DNA from 2 places in the Trinickia sp. LjRoot230 genome. Region 1 is predicted to be linked to the other one. Evidence: predicted binding sites of a transcription regulator. Region 1 holds the regulator's gene; the other holds the start of a gene.

The links. The regulator FliA, encoded in region 1, starts transcription of late flagellar genes. The targets are predictions, from matches to a motif close to CTAAAGTTTNNNNNNNNNNNGCCGNTA.
Region 2: a site for FliA is predicted at 8,145-8,171, ahead of bcsB (cellulose biosynthesis cyclic di-GMP-binding regulatory protein BcsB). Genes of this name have one in related genera too.

Annotation. Positions count from the first base shown of each region.
Region 1 is NZ_CAXUQX020000001.1:155,385-165,586, forward strand. It holds gene ACSQ20_RS00670 (HigA family addiction module antitoxin) at 1-90, shown strand, start outside; gene ACSQ20_RS00675 (helix-turn-helix domain-containing protein) at 187-522, opposite strand; gene flhB (flagellar biosynthesis protein FlhB) at 751-1,974, shown strand; gene flhA (flagellar biosynthesis protein FlhA) at 1,971-4,076, shown strand; gene flhF (flagellar biosynthesis protein FlhF) at 4,073-5,956, shown strand; gene ACSQ20_RS00695 (MinD/ParA family protein) at 5,949-6,827, shown strand; gene ACSQ20_RS00700 (RNA polymerase sigma factor FliA) at 6,859-7,587, shown strand; gene ACSQ20_RS00705 (hypothetical protein) at 7,728-8,087, shown strand; gene ACSQ20_RS00710 (ferritin-like domain-containing protein) at 8,291-9,496, shown strand; gene ACSQ20_RS00715 (LodA/GoxA family CTQ-dependent oxidase) at 9,545-10,202, shown strand, end outside.
Region 2 is NZ_CAXUQX020000002.1:1,556,993-1,567,194, reverse strand. It holds gene bcsE (cellulose biosynthesis protein BcsE) at 1-638, opposite strand, end outside; gene ACSQ20_RS25935 (cellulose synthase subunit BcsC-related outer membrane protein) at 682-4,575, opposite strand; gene bcsZ (cellulose synthase complex periplasmic endoglucanase BcsZ) at 4,542-5,771, opposite strand; gene bcsB (cellulose biosynthesis cyclic di-GMP-binding regulatory protein BcsB) at 5,775-8,012, opposite strand; gene ACSQ20_RS25920 (diacylglycerol kinase) at 8,423-8,848, shown strand; gene flhD (flagellar transcriptional regulator FlhD) at 9,202-9,522, shown strand; gene flhC (flagellar transcriptional regulator FlhC) at 9,536-10,102, shown strand.

The DNA of each region.
Region 1 (10,202 bases):
GGCTTGCAACTCGATTATGAGACGGCGGTGGCAAAGGAAGCGTTGGCTGCGGAACTCGAAAAAATCCATCCGATCGCCATTGCTGCATAGACAGGCGCCCGGCGGCGCAATGCCTCACCGCGTGCCAGTTGCGATGGACTCCGATCAAATAGTTGCTGGCGAGATCCTGCGCCAGGAAATCTTTCATCAAGCGATCGTAAGCGTGAGATGTCCGATCGGCTCGACGGCTGGCCGCACTTTGATCTCGATGTCGTAGCCGAGCCGGTTCAAGCAGTCCATCAGCTTGCGTTCAGACAGGTTGGTGAAGTTGCCATGCATCATGCCTGACACCTTCGACTGCGGCACGCCCATGCGTTTCGCAGCGGCTTGCTGGGTGAGTCCAAGGGTACGCATGGCCTTTCTGATTTCGATCACCAGGCCGGTCTTAATCCTCAGCTTTTCTGCATCGGGCAAGCCAAGATCGGCGTAGACGTTGCCCGAGCCGCGTTGTACGTCCATGCTTTCAACGATCCGTTTTCGCATTTCTTGGTTCCCGTGCCGAAGCGTGCCGCCGGGATTATACCTGTTCGGGTAACGTCGCAACCCGAAGCCCAAGCAGCCTCCATCGGTCATTCCTACCCACCCGTCCCCCCATCAGTCGAAATACACCCCTTTCCAGGTCTTTATCCGCCGATCGTCGGTTGACGCCTCCAGGAATAATCGCTCTCAATGAAAAGCGGCATGTTGCCGTGACCGGAGCGGAGAAACCCTGTGGCAGAGGACAGCGACCTCGAGAAAACCGAATCAGCCACTCCCCGGCGTCTTGAAAAGGCGCGTGCGGAAGGGCAGGTTGCGCGTTCCCGAGAACTGGCGTCGTTCGCGTTGCTCGCGGCCGGATTTTTCGGCGTCTGGGGCTTGTCCGGCCCGATCGGCACCCACTTGCAAACGATGATGCGCGGCGCTTTCACGTTCAATCACGCAAGCGTCGTCGATCCGAACCGCATGTTGATTGGCGCCGGTGCGGCTGGCCGCGAAGGCATCCTCGCCGTGCTGCCGGTACTCGCCCTGACGGGCGTGGCCGCCTTGCTCGCGCCGATGGCCATCGGCGGCTGGCTGTTGACCGGCAACGTGCTCCAGTTCAAGCCCGAACGCATGAACCCCATTGCCGGCCTCGGCCGCATCTTCTCGCTCAACGGGCCGGTTCAGGTGGGTATGTCGCTCGCCAAGGTGCTGCTCGTGGGCGGCATCGGCGGCGCGGCCGTCTGGCACCGCAAAGACGAGATCCTGGCGCTTGCGACGGAATCGCTCACGAGCGCCCTCGGCCACGGCATGGCGCTGATCGCCACCTGCTGTGCCTGGACCATCGGCGGCCTCTTTGTCATCGCCGCGCTCGATGTGCCTTATCAACTCTGGCAGTACCACAAGAAGCTTCGGATGACGAAGGAAGAGGTAAAGCGCGAACACCGCGAAAACGAAGGCGACCCGCACGTGAAGGGCCGCATTCGCCAGCAACAGCGTGCGATGGCGCGCCGCCGCATGATGGTCGCGGTGCCGACGGCCGATGTCGTCGTGACGAATCCGACGCACTACGCCGTGGCGCTTCAATACGCGGATGGCGCGATGCGCGCACCGAAGGTCGTCGCCAAGGGCGTGAACCTCGTGGCCGCGCGCATTCGCGAACTCGCGAACGAACATAACGTGCCACTGCTCGAAGCCCCGCCGCTGGCCCGTGCGCTCTATCACAACGTCGAACTGAACCGCGAAATCCCCGGCCTGCTTTATAACGCCGTGGCCGAAGTGCTGGCATGGGTCTATCAATTGCGGCGCTTCCGTGAAGACGGTGGCGACGTGCCCGCCGCGCCGACCGAACTCGATGTGCCGGCCGATATGGACCACGGCCCGATCTCGGACGACGAGATGCGCGAGGAAGAACAAGAAGCGCTTGGCGCAAATGACGGCCACGGCAACGGCAGCGCCAACGGAGCGTCGGCATGAACGCGCGCGTCGGAACCTTCTTCGCCAAACGGCCGCAGGCGCTGGCCGGGACGAACTTGCGCGCGCTGGCAGGCCCCGTGCTGATCTGCATGATCCTCGGCATGATGATCCTGCCGTTGCCGCCGTTCCTGCTCGATCTGCTCTTTACGTTCAACATCGCGCTGTCGGTGATGGTGCTGCTCGTCAGCATGTACACGATGAAGCCGCTCGACTTCGCGGCTTTCCCGAGCGTGCTGCTGTTCTCCACGCTGCTGCGGCTCTCGCTGAACGTGGCCTCGACGCGCGTCGTGCTGCTCGAAGGCCACACCGGACCGGCTGCGGCCGGGCGGGTGATCGAATCGTTCGGGCACTTTCTCGTCGGCGGCAACTTCGCGGTGGGCATCGTCGTGTTCGCCATCCTGATGGTCATCAACTTCATGGTGATCACGAAGGGCGCGGGCCGGATCGCGGAGGTGGCGGCACGCTTCACGCTCGACGCGATGCCCGGCAAGCAAATGGCCATCGACGCCGATCTGAACGCGGGCCTCATCAACGAAGAAGGCGCACGCAAGCGCCGTCTCGCCGTCTCGCAGGAAGCCGAGTTCTACGGCGCGATGGACGGTGCCTCGAAGTTCGTGCGCGGCGATGCGATTGCCGGCCTCATCATCATGGTCGTCAATGTGTTCGGCGGGCTCATCGTCGGCATGGTTCAGCACGGCATGGACTTCGAATCTGCCGGCACGACGTACACGCTGCTGACGATCGGTGACGGGCTCGTGGCACAGATTCCCTCGCTGATCATCTCGACGGCGGCAGGTGTGATCGTCTCGCGCGTGGCGACCGATGAAGACATCGGCACGCAACTGACCGGACAGCTGTTCACGAACCCGCGCGTGCTGATGATCACGGGCGTCATCATCGGGGTGCTCGGCCTGATTCCGGGCATGCCGCACTTCGCTTTCATTTTGCTTGGCGGCGGGGCGATCCAACTCAGCCGCGCGATGAAAAAGCGTGCCGAGCAGGCCAAGGCGAGTGCGGTGCTGCTCGACGCGGCACCGGCGGTTGCGGCGCCTGCCGAATCGAACGAAGCGAGCTGGGACGACGTGACGCTGATCGATGCGCTCGGTCTCGAAGTGGGCTACCGCCTGATTCCGGTCGTCGACAAGAACACCGACGGCGAGTTGCTCAAGCGGATCAAGAGCATCCGCAAGAAGTTCGCGCAGGAAATCGGCTTCTTGCCGCCCGTCATTCATATTCGCGACAACCTCGAACTGCGTCCGAACGGCTATCGCATCACGCTCAAGGGCGTCGACGTCGGCGTGGGCGAAGCGTATCCGGGCCAGTGGCTCGCGATCAATCCGGGGCAGGTCACGGCCGCGCTGCCGGGCACGCCGACGCAAGATCCGGCCTTCGGCCTGCCGGCGGTCTGGATCGACACCAATCTGCGCGAGCAGGCTCAGGTGTACGGCTACACGGTGGTCGACGCGAGCACGGTGGTGGCGACGCATTTGAACCATCTCGTCGTGCAGCATGCCGCCGAGTTGCTTGGCCGCCAGGAAGTGCAGGCGCTCATTACGCGCATCGGCAAGGACGCGCCATCGCTCGTCGAAGATCTCGTGCCGAAGACGCTGTCGCTCGCCACGCTGCAAAAGGTGCTGCAAAACCTGCTCGAAGAGGGTGTGCCGATTCGCGACATGCGCACGATTCTCGAAGCGCTGTGCGAGCAATCGGGCAAGTCGGGCGACGCGCACGAGCTGACCTCCACCGTACGCCTCGCGCTGGGCCGCGCGATCACGCAGCAGTGGTATCCGGGCAATGGCGAAATGCAGGTGATGGGGCTCGACTCCAATCTCGAACGTGTGCTTTCGCAGGCGCTTTCGACCAGCGTCAACCCGGGCCTCGAACCCGGCCTTGCCCACTCGCTTTTGACGGAGACGCAGCGTGCGATCACCCGTCAACAAAATGCCGGGCTGCCGCCGGTGCTGCTCGTGCAGCACGCGCTGCGCACCATGCTCGCGCGATTCCTGCGCCGCAGCCTGCCTCAATTGAAAGTGCTCTCGTATGCCGAAGTGCCCGAGACACGCACGATCAAAGTCGTTAACCTCATCGGGGGTCTAGCTTGAATATTCGTAAATTTGTTGGCGCAACGAGCCGCGACGCCTTACGTCTCGTGCGCGAGGCCCTCGGTGCCGATGCGGTCGTGTTGTCGAATCGCACGAACGAAGACGGCAGCGTCGAAATTGTCGCGCTGGCCGACACTGATCTGGCTGCGCTCGCGCCTGCCGGCGGTGACGGCTCGGATGCGGGTATCGGTGCTGGTGCCGGTAGGTCCCAGCAACACCATTCGCAGCGTTCGCCTGCGGCATACGATGCGCAGCCGTCGCAAGCGTTAGCTGCGCCGACATCGAACGCGGCATTCGCGAACCCCTACGCCAACGGCATGCCGGACGTGTTCTCGGCGGTGTTCGGCGCGAGCCCCGAAATCGGCGCCAATGCCAATGCGGCCGATGCGCGCGGCTTCGCGCCCGGCGCGGCCTCGCTGGCTGCGCCGAATGTCACGTCGGCCCGGCCATCGGCCTTCGCTGCACGCGAGCGGCACACCGACGCCAAGCCTGCCGGCACGATGCCCGCCGCGCGCAGCGCGACCGGTGCGGCCGAAGCGGCACAGACAATGGCCGAGTCGAACCCTTGGCTCATCGATCACGCGCAGCGCTTGGGCTCACAGCAGCAGCGTGGCGACCACGCGACGCCGGCTGCCCACACGGCGAAAACGCATGCGATGACGCCGGCTGCGGCGGCAGCGAAAGGCTTGGGCGCGCCGGGCAAGATTTTGTCGCCCGAGGAACTCGCCTCGGCTTCGTTGCCTGACTGGGCACACGAGGCTGCACAGGTGGCTGCCCGCCGCGCCGTGCCGCGCGTCACGCCCGCTTTCGACGGCGTTGGTGCAAAGGCCGAGCAAGGCCACGAGCATTCGCCGGACGCAGCCACGATGGCCGATGCGGTTCGCGCACGTATCGAAGAAGTCGTCAGCCAGACCGTAATGAGCGAACTGTCGTCGATGCGCGGGATGATGGAAGAGCAGTTTGCCGGCCTGCTGTGGGGCGAGCGTCAACGCCGCAACCCGGTGCAAGGCACGCTCACGAAACAGCTCTTTGCCGCGGGTTTTTCCGCGCAGCTGGTGCGGATGATGGTCGACAACATGCCCGAGTTCGAGAACGTCGAAGCGGGCATGCAATGGGTCCAATCGGTGCTCGGTGCGAATCTGCCCGTGCTCGAAAACGAAGATGCGTTGATGGAGCGCGGCGGTGTGTTCGCGCTGATGGGGCCGACGGGCGTCGGCAAGACCACGACGACCGCCAAGCTCGCCGCGCGCTGCGTGATGCGCTTCGGCGCGAGCAAGGTTGCACTGCTGACGACGGACAGCTACCGGATCGGCGGCCATGAACAATTGCGCATCTTCGGCAAGATTCTCGGCGTCTCCGTGCACGCGGTGAAGGACGCCGCCGATTTGCAACTTGCGCTGACCGAGCTGCGCAACAAACACATCGTATTGATCGATACGATCGGCATGAGCCAGCGCGATCGCACCGTCTCGGACCAGATCGCCATGCTCTGCGGCGCCGGCCTGCCCGTGCAGCGCCTGTTGCTGCTCAATGCGACGAGCCACGGCGATACTTTGAACGAAGTCGTGCAGGCGTATCGCAGCGCCGAGGGGCAACCCGATCTGGCGGGCTGCATTCTGACGAAGCTCGACGAAGCGACGAACCTGGGCGGCGTGCTCGATGCCGTGATCCGCTACAAGCTGCCTGTGCATTACGTCTCGACCGGGCAGAAAGTGCCGGAGAACCTGTACGTCGCGACCCGGAAATTTTTGATCAAGAGCGCGTTCTGCATTCCGCGCGACCATTCGCCATTTGTGCCGCACGACGACGACATTCCGGCTTTGCTGTCCGCGCTCTCGAGCCGTGCGAACGCCGACCTGCATGAGGTTCGCTTTGGATAAGCACGTCACCGATCAAGCCGAAGGGCTGCGCCGCCTGCTCGCGAAAAGCGGTTCGCGCGTCGTAACCGTGACCGGCGGGCCGGTCGGCGTCGGCTGCACGTCGACGATCGTCAACCTTGCCGCCGCACTGGCGGGCCTTGGCAAAGACGTGCTCGTCATTGATGAGTGCCTCGGCGCGAATTCGGTCTCATCGATGCTGGGCGGCGTGCACGGTGCGGGAAATCTGCGTGCGTTGCTCGCAGGAGACATCGGCATCGAAGACGCTGCGCCGCGCCATCACCTCGGATTTTCGGTGCTGGCCGCGTCGCGCGAGAACTGCTCGGGCTACAGCGCCGCGCAGCTCGGCACGATGCTCGCGGGGCCGGCCGATGTCGTGCTGATCGACGCGCGGCTCGATCGCCGCGGTGCGCTCTCGGCGCTGGCCACGCAGTCGCACGACGTGCTGATCGTCACGCGTGTGGCGGCTCAGGCGATTACCGAGGCTTATGCGTGCATGAAACGGCTGCACTACGAGCATGCGATTGCGCAGTTTCGCGTGCTTGTGAACCACGTATCGAGTTTGTCGGACGCGCATACGACGTTCGACAACCTGGCAGAGGTCGCTGCGCGCTACCTGACGGTGTCGATTGCGAATGCAGGATGTGTGGCGGCCGATCAGTTCATGGAGCGCTCGCTCGAACTGGACCGTTGCGTCGTCGATGCGTTTCCGTCGGCGCCATCCGCACGCGATTACCGGCAGGTCGCCGCTGAAATGCTTTATTGGCCGATGCGCCCGGCGCTTGCGCCGCGCGCCACGGCAACCACCACGGTGCGTTCGACCGTCTCGAGTTCGGCAAACGCCGACGCGACGGCTGCGCATCAACATGCTTGAAACGATAGGGACAAGGAAAAGGGGGCCCTCGATGTACAACGCTCAAGGGAAAATGTCCCAGACGGATGTATTGACACAGTACGCACCGCTCGTGCGCCGGCTTGGGTTGCAGCTCGTGGCGAAGATGCCGGCGAGCGTCGATCTCGACGATTTGATCCAAGCCGGCATGATCGGCTTGCTCGATGCGGCGAGTCGATACAAGGAAGACCAGGGCGCGCAGTTCGAAACGTACGCGAGTCAGCGCATCCGGGGCGCGATGCTCGACGAGCTGCGCAACAACGACTGGTTGCCGCGCAGCATGCGCAAGACTTCGCGCGAAGTGGAGTCGGCTGTGCATCAGGTCGAACAGCGGCTGGGCCGCTCGGCGAGTGAAACGGAAGTTGCCGATCATTTGAAGATGCCGCTCGATACGTTTCAGTCGATGCTGCAGGATCTGCACGGCTCGCAACTGATCTATTACGAAGACTTCGACCGCTCGGCCGACGACGAGCCGTTTCTCGATCGCTACTGCGTCGACCATACGGACCCGCTCTCGGCGCTGCTCGACGACAGCCTGCGCTCGGCGCTCGTTGAAGCAATCGAAAAGCTGCCGGAACGCGAGAAACTTTTGATGTCGCTCTACTATGAGCGCGGCATGAATCTGCGTGAAATCGGCGCGGTGATGGAAGTGAGCGAATCGCGTGTGTGTCAGTTGCATAGCCAAGCGGTGGCGCGGTTGCGTACGCGGTTGCGCGAGATGGCTTGGGCTAGTGTTGATTGATTTGATCGAGTGACGTCATGCGATTGCGCCGTTATTGGGCGCTTCGCATTGTAATGACGAAGACCTGATAACCCGACCAGTTCACCTGGGCGGCGAGATGCGACTACGATTGCGTCCCGTCCTCCCAGGGAGATCAGTCGATGGCTCCGGTCAAAATGCGGGACGCCGAAGAATTCTTGCGGCGCTGGCCGCGGATACGGTCGATCCATCAGGCGGCAATGCAGGGGATATTGATGGCAACGCACCCGCCTTACTCGGTCGTCTTGACATACGACGACGATGAACAAAAATTCAACGTTCAGACGGGTGATTCAGCTGAGCTCGCCTCGCTGCTGGCCGGTCGACTCGATATGCCGATCTTACTGGACGAGTTCGACTACAAGATTGACGACGAATTCGCACGCCGTCTCGGGGTGGCGATGCTCAATCTGATTGCTCTGGGCAAGCCACACTTAAAACAGTACATGAGCGTCACGCCCGGAGCTATCTCACGGGGGTGACGCGCGACGATGTCGCATCATGCATTTATCGTTGTTTTCTCGGCATGCGGTCCTAGCAGTTCTCATAGCCTTACTGCCCACAGGCGCCACTATCCTCTAACCCGAGGGCGCAAGCAGTCGAGGGAAAAATGCCGGGACTCGTCGATTCCAAGAAACCGTTCGGAAACCTGTTCAGCAATTGTGACGGTGATCAGGCAGGCGCCTTGGGGGCAGACGCTCCGCGCAAAAGACTGCAGCAGGCAGCTCAACTGGCGATCGAAGTCGAGTTCACGACGATCCCTCCCTACCTGAGCGCGTTGTATTCGATCGTCGACGTGGGCAGCAAGGCATATCAACTGCTGCGCTCGGTGGTGATGGAGGAAATGTTCCATGTCAACCAGGCAGCCAATCTCCTCGTCGGAATCGGCGGGCAACCGAGATTTACCGGTGTGGCCGCCCCGACGTATCCGTGTTACCTGCCCCACGCCAACCCGAACCGCACGCCATACATTGGCCTTTGCCCGGCGTCGCCCGCAGTTTTCGAGAACACGTTTGCCGCAATAGAGGCCCCCGCTCCCCCGCATGCCGCCGCGCAGGGCGATCAATATGACACGGTGGCCCAACTCTACGAGTTTCTGCGCGATGGGATCGTAGCGTACCGCCGCGCGACCTTCGCTCCACCGCTGTTCCAGTCGAACCCGAATGCGCGTCAACGCACCGATATCTATTTGGGAAAATTCGGCGGCAAGTCGATGGTCGTACACGATGTCGCGAGCGCGCTGGACGGCATCGAGCAAATCGTCCAGCAAGGCGAGGGTAGTGCGCCTGCTGCCGCAGCGCTCGTCGCGACCAGCGCATTCGGAACCTACAACTATTTCGGCGACCGCGTCGACGGTACTTACGGTCCCATTATCGGCACGCCGTACGAGATGTCGCACTTCCGCAAGTTCCGCATGGCCGCGCTCGATGTCGCGAACTTTCCCGCAACGTATCCGATCGCCTCGAATCCGAAGCGATCCGATTTCTCCAATGAGGTCGCGCTTCGGTTAGTCGAGACTTTCGATGTGGCCTACAGCATGATGCTCGATGCGTTGGAAAGCAGTTTCGCCGCTGCTGCACCCAGCGCGAGCGGTGCCCCGGACCCGTTCTTTGCGCGGGCCTTGCCGTTGATGCACCACGTCATGCCGACACTCGCGCGTGGCCTCGCGTGCACGCCGATGCTGGCCGACGGCGACAGCACCGTGGGGCCGAACGCGGCGCCGACCTATCTCTATCAACCAGGCTGCGACGTACTCACATTCGAGCGGCAGCATGCGAAGGCGCGTGAGGCTGCGTCGACAATCAGGAATCGCACCGCGCGCGACGAATTGATGACGATGCTGGACGATGTCAGAAGGCATACGACAGCACTCGTTAGTACTACTGACTAATGTTTGCTTAGTGATCGATGATTGCTGGCTACTTCGGCGGAAACGACCATGATCGAATACAAGATCCATCCGTCTATCGGGATTGCGCGAGTCGGCAACGCGCCCGAGCAGTTTTACATCGGGCCGGAGGTCTATCGAGGGTTGCCCATCAATCCCGACGGCCGTCCGTTTCAGCAACAGGATCTTCGCGATGAAGCGTCGCGGCTTTGCCGGCAGGCCGCGCGGTTTCGCGTCTATCGCATCGATGGCGACACCGTCGAGGAAGTGACGTTGAGCGCGCCGAGTGTCAAGTCGATCCGGTGGACGGTTCACCTTGCGAACAAGAAGCCCAGTTGGTATGAGTTTGTGCCTTTGCAAGGACAGGATGGCTTTGCGCCGAACCATCGATTGCGCAACGCGGGCGTGTCCAACCGCCATGAGTTGCTGATCGATGCCGGGCCGCGTCGCATCGCGGGCCGCAATCAACGCGGTGTGCATTTCAACCGAGAGCAGGTGCCGGCCGGGTACCGGGGCGCGCACTTTCCGCCGGGGCCTCTCTATCCGACGATGGGTTCGATCGACACGCTTGGCGAACTGCAAACAGACGCCGATGGACGGTTGCTGGTGCTCGGCGGCTATGGCATTTCCGGCACCACGGACCCGGACCCAGAGCTTGCGGACTATGCCAACAACGACGGTTGGTGGGACGACACATCCGACGGCCCCG
Region 2 (10,202 bases), on a different contig from region 1:
TTCGGCACCGGCTGCGCGAAGAGCACAACCGTCAGTTTGCGCGAAGCACACCAGTCCGCCAGCAGCCGCCCCTCTCGCGCAAGCGCGTGCGGATCGCTCCAGCTCAACCATCGCTCGGCGCCTTCCACCAAATACAATGCGCCCGAATGAAAGCCGAAGCGCTTGAGCGCCTGCAACCCACCGACGAGCCGCGCGGCAGGCGGCGCATGCTCCCACGCATTCGCCAAAGAATTCGCTTCGTCTGCCTCTTCAGCAGGCTGCTCGGCCGCCTTCGCCGTATGCGGTGGCATGGCGAGCACATTCAGCTTACGCGGCCAACCAGGTACTGGTTTGCCGGCGCTAAAGCCAAGCTCCTGCATCCGCGCAATCGTTTGCTCACGCGTGCGCGCGAGCACGACCGTGACGTTGCGCGTATTCGCCTTGCGCGCACTTTCCCATATCAGCGCGTCGCAGCCCGGCGAGCGAGGCATCGCATAGACGACGTAGACGCAACCGAGTGCGAGTTGCGTCAAATCGTCGGGCAGCGCATCGATCGCAAGTCGGCTAGCTCGCAACTCGCGCGACCCGAGCACCGCACGCAATCGCGCGAGCAAGCTGCTCGAGGGCGCACGGTCGGAACGATTCGGCGCGGCGCTCATGGGTGTGTCCTCGGAAAGGTCTCGATGGCCAAGGGATCAGTCATCAGTAGCTCGAATAAAGACGCACAGGCGCAGGCGACAGGCCGCGGTCTTCCTTACGCGCATCGAACGAGTAGCGGACGTACACCATCGCCGAACTCGGTGCGTAGTCGTGAGCGTGATCGATCTCGACCCTCGCGCCCGCAACAAGACGCGAATTGACACGGTACTGCACCGTGCCGCTCACGCCGTAGGAAAAACCGATGGCGCTCGATCCGCCCGTATAGACGAGCGAGCCGAGGCTTCGCGCCGTGTTGGCATCGACCGCGCGTGGCAAGCCGTTCGGAAAGTATGGAGAGTCGCGTTCGTACGAACTCGATATGCCGACGGTCGTCGTCAAATCCCACGTCAACCCGCCGCGCCGGCCGCTCCATTCAATTGGCACGCCTAACGATAAATACCGCTGCGGGCTGTAGTAGCCGCCTTGCCCATAACTGTAAAAACGCAGGTTGTTCGTGTAGTGCCAGGCGTTGCCTACGAGCCCCGTTGCAACGCGCATGTTCGCGTGTTCGTAGACCGGCACCGTGAAGCCCGTGCGCAACGTCACTTCCTGATTGCTCGCCACATGGACGCCCGTCAGGACACCTGCGCCAAGCTCCGCAAAGACGTTCACGCGGCCGATGTCGATGCCGGTGTGCCAATCGATGCCATCTCGTCGCACGCCGCCCCACACCGCATTCGTCCATGGATCGCGTAGCCCTGCGTACGAAAGCTCGCTGCCCGTCTCCGGGCGCCGCGACGCGCTAATCGAAAAACCCGCCGGACCTGCATCGAACCGGTAACGCACACCGCCGACCAGGTAATGGATCGGAAAACCAAGCGGCGTCGTGCCGATGTCGAAACGCCACGCGTCGGACCGATAGCCGACGCCGACAGCAACCCCGGTGGCGTGCTGATGCAACGTCAATGCTGGTGCGCTGCCCGGCGTCGCCCACGCCGAATACGTGCCGAACGTGCTCAACGCGTAGCTTGCCGGGTTCGATAGCGCGAGCGTGCCGGCATCGAGATGCACCGCATCGAATTGAGCAAAAAAATGCCCGTCGTAGCGATAGGGCACCTGGATGTATACAGGCACCTGTTGCGCGTGGTACGCCGAGATGCCGGCGTCACCCGACTTGTACGCCGGCATCCAACCGGCCTCGATCTCGGGATCGCGGCGCTGCTCCAGATCAGCAAGCGCTGCCTGCGCCGGCGTGCCGTCGGGTGCACGCGCCACGACACCCGTCGTTCGCTCTTGTTGCTGCGACTGCCGATAAAGCGATGCGGCCTGCTCGTATCGTCCGAAATCTTCCGCAAGCTTGCCCGCTTCGAGCGTCACATCAGGCCGCGTCGGATACGCCTCGCGCAGCGCCGCGGTCACATCCTCGGCTTGCTCCGGGCGACGCAGCGCCGCGAGCCGACGTGCGGCGGACAGGCGTCGATCGACATCGTCGGGCGGGACTTCATCCAGCACGCGACGCACAAGCGCCAGCGCCTCGCTGCGCGCACCACTTTGCTCGAGCACCCGTGCGAGCGCGAGTTGCGCATCGGGGTCGTCCGGTGTGCGCGCAAGCACTGGCGCCAGCGCGGCACGCGCTGCCGAGTAATGCCCTTGCGCACGCTCCAGATCCGCCATTTCAAATGCATAGCGCTTGTCGCGCTTGCCCGTTTCACTCGCTCGATCGAGCAATCGGCGGGCCTGGGCGTAATCACCCACATCGATTGAAGCGTCGGTTTTTCGGAGGACCAGACGCAGCGATTGGTCTTCCAGACGTGCCGTCTGCGCGCCGCTTAGATCGTCATCTCGCCGAAGCTCGGCAAGCCAGGCCTCGAGCGCATCGTCGCGTCCGGCGCTACCGAGCAAATCGCCAAAGCGCAGGCGAACATCGGCATCGGTTTCGCGCGGATGCGTCGTCATCCAATCACGCATCAATGCAAGGCCGCGATCGGCTTCGCCCGCGTCGATCAGAGCCGAGCCCACGGACGCCGTCACGTACGGATCATCGGCGCCCAGCGCGCGAGCCTCGTCGAGCGAGCGCATCGCCGACGCGCGATCGCCGCTCGCCAGCAGACGGTGCGCTTCATCAAGCGCCTGCTGGGCATCAAGCCGTCGGGCAAGCGAGCGCATGCCGTCGGTGCGCGCGTCGGCCGGCACGGGCGCAAGCGCGGATTGCGCGCCGGCTGTATCGTCGATCGAATTACGATAGAGCGCGGTGGCATAACGCATTTCGGGCGATGCTGCGACGGCCAAGCCATCGTTCATCACCGCCCGACCCAGCTGTCGCAAACCGAGATCGCGGTAAATGCGTGCGAGCGCGAAGCGTGTCCACGGCGCATCGGGCGCAAGCCGCAGCGCGCGTTCGTAACGCTCTGCGGCCTGGCCAATATGGTTTGCCGCAGCCAAGCGCTCGGCTTCGCTCACCAGTACTTCGGCGCGCAGCTGTGCCAGCCCTGCGCGATCATCGGCCGAGCGAAACCGCGTTGCCAATGCGTCGAAAAGCGGCGCAATTTCGCCCGCGCGCCCCGTCTCGCGCAACAGCTGCCCCATGCCGCGCACGGCCGACAGGCTCGGTTCGCGCGCCGCCAGCAGCTCGTGCAAGAGCGGCTCGGCGGCACGCCAATTGCGCTGCGCGAGCCATGCGTCGGCCAGCAACGCTTTGGCCTGCGGGTTGCCCGGCTCGATCGACAGCGCGGTTTGCGCCGCCCGTTCGGCATCCTGCGCGCGCCCGGCCGCGGCCGCTTCGCGACCTTGTGCGATTGCCCCCCACAGCAGCGCGGTACGTGCCAAGCCCTGCCATTTCGTGCGCTCGTCCGTGGCAAGCGTCGCCGCGCGCTGGAACAAGGCTCGCGCTTCGTCATGCCGACCTTCGCGCAACCGCACGAGGCCAAGCCCGCCAACCGCGTTGGCATCGGTTGGACGCGCGTTCGCCGCACGTGCAAGCAGTGGGTCAGCCGCGGCGACATCGCCGCGCGCGAGTGCGCGCAGCCCCGTGCGTTCTGCAACGTAGTCGGGATCGCGTTCAAGCCTGCGGCGCGCTTCAAGCTGCGCATCGAGTTGGGCGAGCCGCTGCTCGAATTCGCTATCGCCCGGCGAAAGCTGCAGATAGGCGCGCAACGCATCGGCATAGGCAACGTCCTCGCCAGCCGATTGCAGCACGTGCCGCCACAGGTTCATTGCCGCGGCATGATCGACGTCGTCGCGATGCGCCAGCGCCGACGCAATGCGGTTCGCTTCGGCGCGCGTTTCGCCATGTTGATTGAGCAACTCGGCCAGCACGAGCGCCGCGTCGGTGTGGGATGAATCGTCGGTGACGCGCTGGCGCAGCGCCGCCACGGCCGATGCATAACCGCTGGGCGTGGCCGCCAGAATCCGGTAGTACTCTGCGCCTGGCGCGCCAGGCGGCGCACCATGGGGAAAGAGCCGCATCAAGCGCTGCGCCGCCTCTTGCCCTCTGCCGCTGCGCGCCAGGAGCCGAATGGTCGCAAGCTCTTCGCGGCCACTCGTCGCGGCCCGGAATTCGTCTTGCGCTTGGAGTGCCGCGGGCGTGCCGGCCGCGCCGGCTTGCAGGCGCGCCAGTGTGGTCTGCGCTGCGCGCGCATTGCCCAGCCGCAGTTGAAGTTGCATGGCGAATACGAGCAAACCCGGATCGGACGGCGCGACGAGCAACGCCTTTTCAACAGCCTGCAGCGCCAGGTCATCGCGATGCTTGGCGGACCACATCCGCGCCGTGGCCATCAGCCGAGCCTGCGGCGTGCTCGGCTCGTCGCTGCGCGCCAACGGCGCGGTATCCTTCGGCGCATGCGCCGCCGCGGCCAACACCGGCCACGCACAAAGCGCCAGCGCCGCGCAGGACACCCTGCGCCACGTCGGCCGCATAAGCGCGCTCAATGTCGTCTCGCGCCGCATGATGTCTTCCATGCGACATCGAGCGTTCCGTCGAGCGCAAATTTATAGCGGCTATCGCGCCAGCCCATGCCGAACAGCGTCAGCACACTGCCGTAGTAGCCCGGGGCAGATTGCGTACTGAGCGATGCGACGCGTGCCGCCTGCGCATCCGCCAAAGCTGTCTCATTGCGTGCGACCAGAAACGGCACGGCTGCGGCCGAAAACCCGGCATTACCGAGATTCGGTCCGACCGCGTTGCCGGTCGACGTGTCGACAATTTCGGGCGGTGCACCGTGCGCAGCGATGAATTCAGCAAACGGCGCGAAACGTGCGAGCAATGCTTTTGCTGCTGGTTCGCCCGGGTTCAGCATACCGGCCCACAGGTAGATACGAATCGCGTCATAGCCGCCTTGCGCATGCGTTTGGTCATCGGGCGCAAAGCTGCCACGCGTGCGAAAGCGAACCCAATCGGGGGCAAAGCCGTGCGTTGCCGTCTCCTCGATCATCTTTGCGCTGCTGGCGGCAAGCCGCGGCCAGCGCGGGTCGTCATCAAGCCGCGTAGCCAAACCGCGCACGACCTGCAGTGGCGCATAGCTCGGGTTCAAGCGCCAGGCATCGGCCGTCGGATGGAAGCCTTGCGGCCCAGGCAGCAACGCAAGGCCAAGGCCCGGCAGATTCGCTGCCTCTTCGTCGAGCACGCGTTTGGCCAAGCGCATGCCGCGCGCCGTATAGCTGCGTTCCTGCCACAGCGCACCGGCTTCGAGCAGCGCGTAGGCAATCCACAAGTCCGCATCTGATGCGGCATTGGAATCGAGCACACGCCAATCGCCATTTGGCGCACGTCCCCAAAGCCATGCTGGCAGATGCGCGGTCAAATCACCGTTGGCAAGGTTGTTTTCGGTCCAACGCAGGATGGTGTCAAACGCTGGCCGATCATTGGCCACGAGCGCGAAGAAAAGTGCGTATGACTGCCCTTCGGAGACGGTGCGCAAATCGGGCCTGCTGCTATCGATCACGCGACCGTCGGGCGAAAGAAAGTCATGCTTGAATTGCGCCCATTGCGGCCATGCGGCCGGCTCGCACGAGCCTGCCTGCGTCGTTGCTGACGCCGCATGCGCGGTGCCCATCGTGATCGAAAATGCAAAAGTAAAAAATGCAAAAACAAAAACCCTAACCCAACACAACGCATTGCGCCACGCATGCGGCTGGGTAGTACGCGTGCACGTCATTGCTCAGAGTCCCCGACGGCGTGCAGCCAGTTCTTGCAGCGCTGTGAACGCGCCGATGGCGAGCAACAGTCCAGCCAACGCGCCGAGCACGCCAAGCAGGATCGGATGACGCATCGCGCGCGCCCAGATCTGCGCATACCAGGGCACGTAACCAACCACATAGGTATTGCCCACGCGCATGCTTTCGACGCGATCGCCGCGCACCAGCGTCACGTCGCCTTGCATCTGCGCTACGGTGTCGGGTTTTTCGAACACGTTCAGCAGCGCTCGCAGGTGTTCGGCGTCCGAACCGGTCAGCGCCACAGCGCTGAGCCCGTGACTGCCGGGCAGCTCGAAGCCGAGGATCGCGGCCAGCGCACCGCTTTCGTCGAGCCGCGCGCTGCCTTGCGGCACGCGCGCGGCTCCACGCCAATACTCTTTGACAGAGAAGGTCGCCCGCGCAACAGACCCCGCCGCGGGCGACGCATTGATCGCGAGCGGCAGCGCGTCGCCCCATGCGGCCGGAATGACGCCCGACGTGCTGTCGCCGATCAAAAGCAGGTCCTTTTGCAACTGCATGGCTTGCGCGGGGCGCGCGATTTGCACGCGCAACGCGGGCAAACCAGTCCATTGCCCCATGTGCCCGAGCATCGTCAGCAACGTTTCGAGGTCTTGCGCCAACGGACGCTCGGGGATGATCACCGCAGTCTGCGCCAAGTCTGCGTAGCGCGTGAACGGAAAGCCGCTGTTGGCAAAAAACGCGAGGTCGGGCATGCGCGCGTAATGGACGAAATGCGAAAAATCGATCGTCGAATCAGGATCGACCGCCGCCTGTGCCGGGTTTTTAGCCACGCCCTGGCACAAGCCCGTCTTCTGCGAACTGAGATCGAAACTGAGTTGCAACTGATTGCTGCTGCCCACTCGAAACGCCGGGATATCGAGCGCGTTCGTGGAGCGCGCGTCGGTGCTCGGCAGCAGCGGCAGGCGCAGACGGCCCTGCGAATCCTCCGCCCTTGCCGGCAACAGACGAAACGACTTCACCAGTTGGTCGTTGACGGCAACAGCGAGCGTCGAATCGTTTTCGACGGTCGGTGCCGTGTAGCGATACTTGAGGTCGAGCGGCACACCTTGCCCGGTCCAGGAGTAGAGATCCGCCGGCACGCGCAAGTTCAAGCGAATCGCATCAGGACGGCTGCCGCTCACTTGCAGTTGATGCGGATCGTCGACGAGCTCCTTGAACGCAACAGGCCGGCCGATCGGCAGCCAGCGGGGCGCGTCGTAAGGCTTGCGCGGCGAGCCGATATCGACGTGCGCCACTTGTACCGACGAGCCCGACATCGCGGCTTTTCCCAGTACGAGCGCGTCGGCGGCCTGCTCGACCTCGGCTGCATTGCGTCCCGTCACGACTAGCAGCTTGCGTCCCGCTGCAGCAGGATTGTCGATCACGGTCAGCATGGAGACAACGACCGGCGGCGTTTGCAACGGCACGGGCCACTGCGCCGGCGTGCCTACGACAATCGCGTCGCTGTCGGTGGGCAACGTGGATAGCGCGGGAAACCGCGCCTGCCGATAGTCGGCCAGCAAACCGAACCACGATGCAACGACACCGGCACTCTTGAGCGTGTCGTTATCGGGCGCGGCCGGCAATACAAACGGCAAACGGAGCGGCGTTACGTCGCGCCGATCGAAAAACGGTGCGGGCACCAGCGCAAGGTCGTTCGGCAGCCGGATCGGCGCCGTATCGAGCACCACTTCGCTGGTCGGGCTCACGTCGGCCCACAGCGCTGAGTTCTCGGGGTCTTCACAGTGATCGAGCGTGTAATGCGCAATCAGTTGGATACCGATCTGGTTGTAATCGGTAAAGAAGCGCGGATCGAGCGGGATCTCTTGCGTCACCAGCTGTCCGGCGTGCTCGCGATCGAGAGGCACGGTGGCAACCGCCTCGCCGTTGATCGATATCTTCAAATGCGAAAGCGGGAATACGAGCGCCGGCGAATAGGTATAACGCAGCCGCATATGTGCAGCAGTCACGACGCGATCGAGGCGCACGCCCACGTTCACGATGCGCGAATCGTCGAGCCCGTGCATTCGCAACGGCGCATATGCGCCAAGCGCAGCGAATGGCAGCGTGAGCGTCGACGCCTGAGCCGGCGCGGCGGCAACCGGCGCGGGCGGCGCAGTTTGCACAGCTTCGAGGACAACGGAGTAAGCGGCGCCGCACAGGCCCGCCAGCCAAAGCACGAAGGTAACGACCGATTTCATCGACAACCCGCTTAAGTACCGATGGCTACGCGTAGCTTGCGCGATCAGCAGGCCGTACGGCCTTTTTTCCGCATGAACGTGGGTCATTCGGCGACACGCAAACGTTTGCCTCGCTTCATATACGAACACGTAAAACGGCAATTCACTGGATAAGTTCACACTGCGCAACAGGCCGCGCACCGGCAGCCAACCACAACCTGGGGCCGCAGAGGCGGACACACTTGCCGGCGCAGACGGCGTCGACGGTATGCAAACCGGCGACCTGCAGACCGACTAGGCGAATGCTGACGAACCAATAAGAAAAAGACCTACAACAAGTTAAGCGCTTACGCGCATGTGCGCGTCCAAACATAACAGATTTTTGAGACATACTTGTGACTTTCTAGCTGCGCTATCCGACCTTCGTCTTTATGACCGATTCCAACGATTCGCAAGGCTATGTGCCACTGCCGCCAAAGCGCACGGGGGCGTTGCGAGCGTTGTTTGCCTTTCGTTATTCATGCCACGGCATTGCAGCAACGCTGCGCACGCAAAGCGCATTCCGCCAGGAAACCGCCGCTGCACTCGTATTGATTCCTGCTGCCTGCATGCTCGCTGTGCAGCCCATCGAACGCTTCGCGCTCATTGCCGCCGTTCTGCTTGTGCTGATGGTCGAATTGTTGAATTCGGCGATCGAAGCCATCGTCGACCGCATTTCGCTCGAGCACCATGAACTGTCGCGCCACGCAAAAGACTGCGGTAGCGCCGCCGTACTAGTCGCTTTGATTATTTGCGCGCTCGCATGGGGACTTATCGCCGGCCCTATTTTTGTGCGATGGCTGGGCCGCCTGGCTTAAGCGTGCGATGTGCGGCCCCTTTATCTGTGAGTGCCATGCCGTCTTTGCGGCACCCCACCCGATTTCGCGCCTTTCATTCAAATGTTCGACAGAAATACGGTCAATTTTCCCTGTTACAAATGCGCGAAAAAATTGCCGAAATCGGACGGATAAATTTTTCGTACTTTTTATGAGGAAGGGATTGATTTCCCCAAATCCCATTCGTACAATGGCTTCCATTGGTTGTTACGAGATGTAACGTCTTGTATCAAATCGATATCAAAGGTCGCGCAAACGTTCGCGGCCAACCAAGAAGAAATTACACGGTACAAACTACCGGAAATGATCAACGGGGCTTTCGGAAGCGCGAGAAAATGGACCGCAACGGCGAGACGCAGGAATCAATCCGCGAAATTAATTTGTCGTACATCATGCTTGCGCAGCGCATGCTGCGTGAGGACAAAGCCATCGGTATGTTCCGGCTTGGCTTGTCGCGGCAACTGGCCGATCTGCTTGCCGGCCTCTCGCTCGCGCAATGCGTGAAGCTTGCAGCGTCTGACCAGTTGCTGTGCCAGTTCCGCTTCAACGACCATTCGATGCTCACTGCGCTCACGCAAACCGCGAAGAACACTGACGTCGCTGCAACACATACCGCGATTTTGCTCGCGGGCCAGCCAGCCGAACAGTTTGCTTAAAGGGGTGCATGCCATGGCTCTCAAGAAAAGCCTCACCGAAGATGCGCAGGAAGTCTTTCGTGCCATCGCACTGATCGAACTGGGCGCTCGCATGCAAGTGCTCGAAAGCGAGTTGTCGCTCTCGCGCGATCGGATGATTCGCCTTTATCGCGAGATCAAAGGGGCATCACCGCCCAAGGGCATGCTGCCGTTCTCGGCCGACTGGTACATGACGTGGCTCGCTAATATTCATGCGTCGCTGTTCTACAACACGTACCTCTTTTTGAAGAACGAAGCCGGCTGCTCCCATCTCGACGCGTTGACGAAGGGCTATCGGCTTTATCTCGAACACTGCAAACACGGCGAATGCGAGCCGGTGCTCGACTTGACGCGCGCATGGACGCTCGTGCGCTTCTTCGACGCCGACATGCTGCAACTGACGCCCTGCTGCCGCTGCAGCGGCAAATTCATCGCCCACAAGCATGAGCTGCAGCACAACGTGGTGTGTGGTGCCTGCCAACCGCCCTCGCGTGCCGGCAAGACCAAAAAAGCCGCGGCGGCCAATAAAGAACTCGCCGAAGCCGCAGCGCGCGCTGCCTGACGGTTTCCCCGCGCTTCATCCAATAAATCTTCAAGCGGCCGACGCGAAATGCGCCGGCCGCTTTTGTTTTCTCCCTCGGGAATTACCCCTAACCCATCAT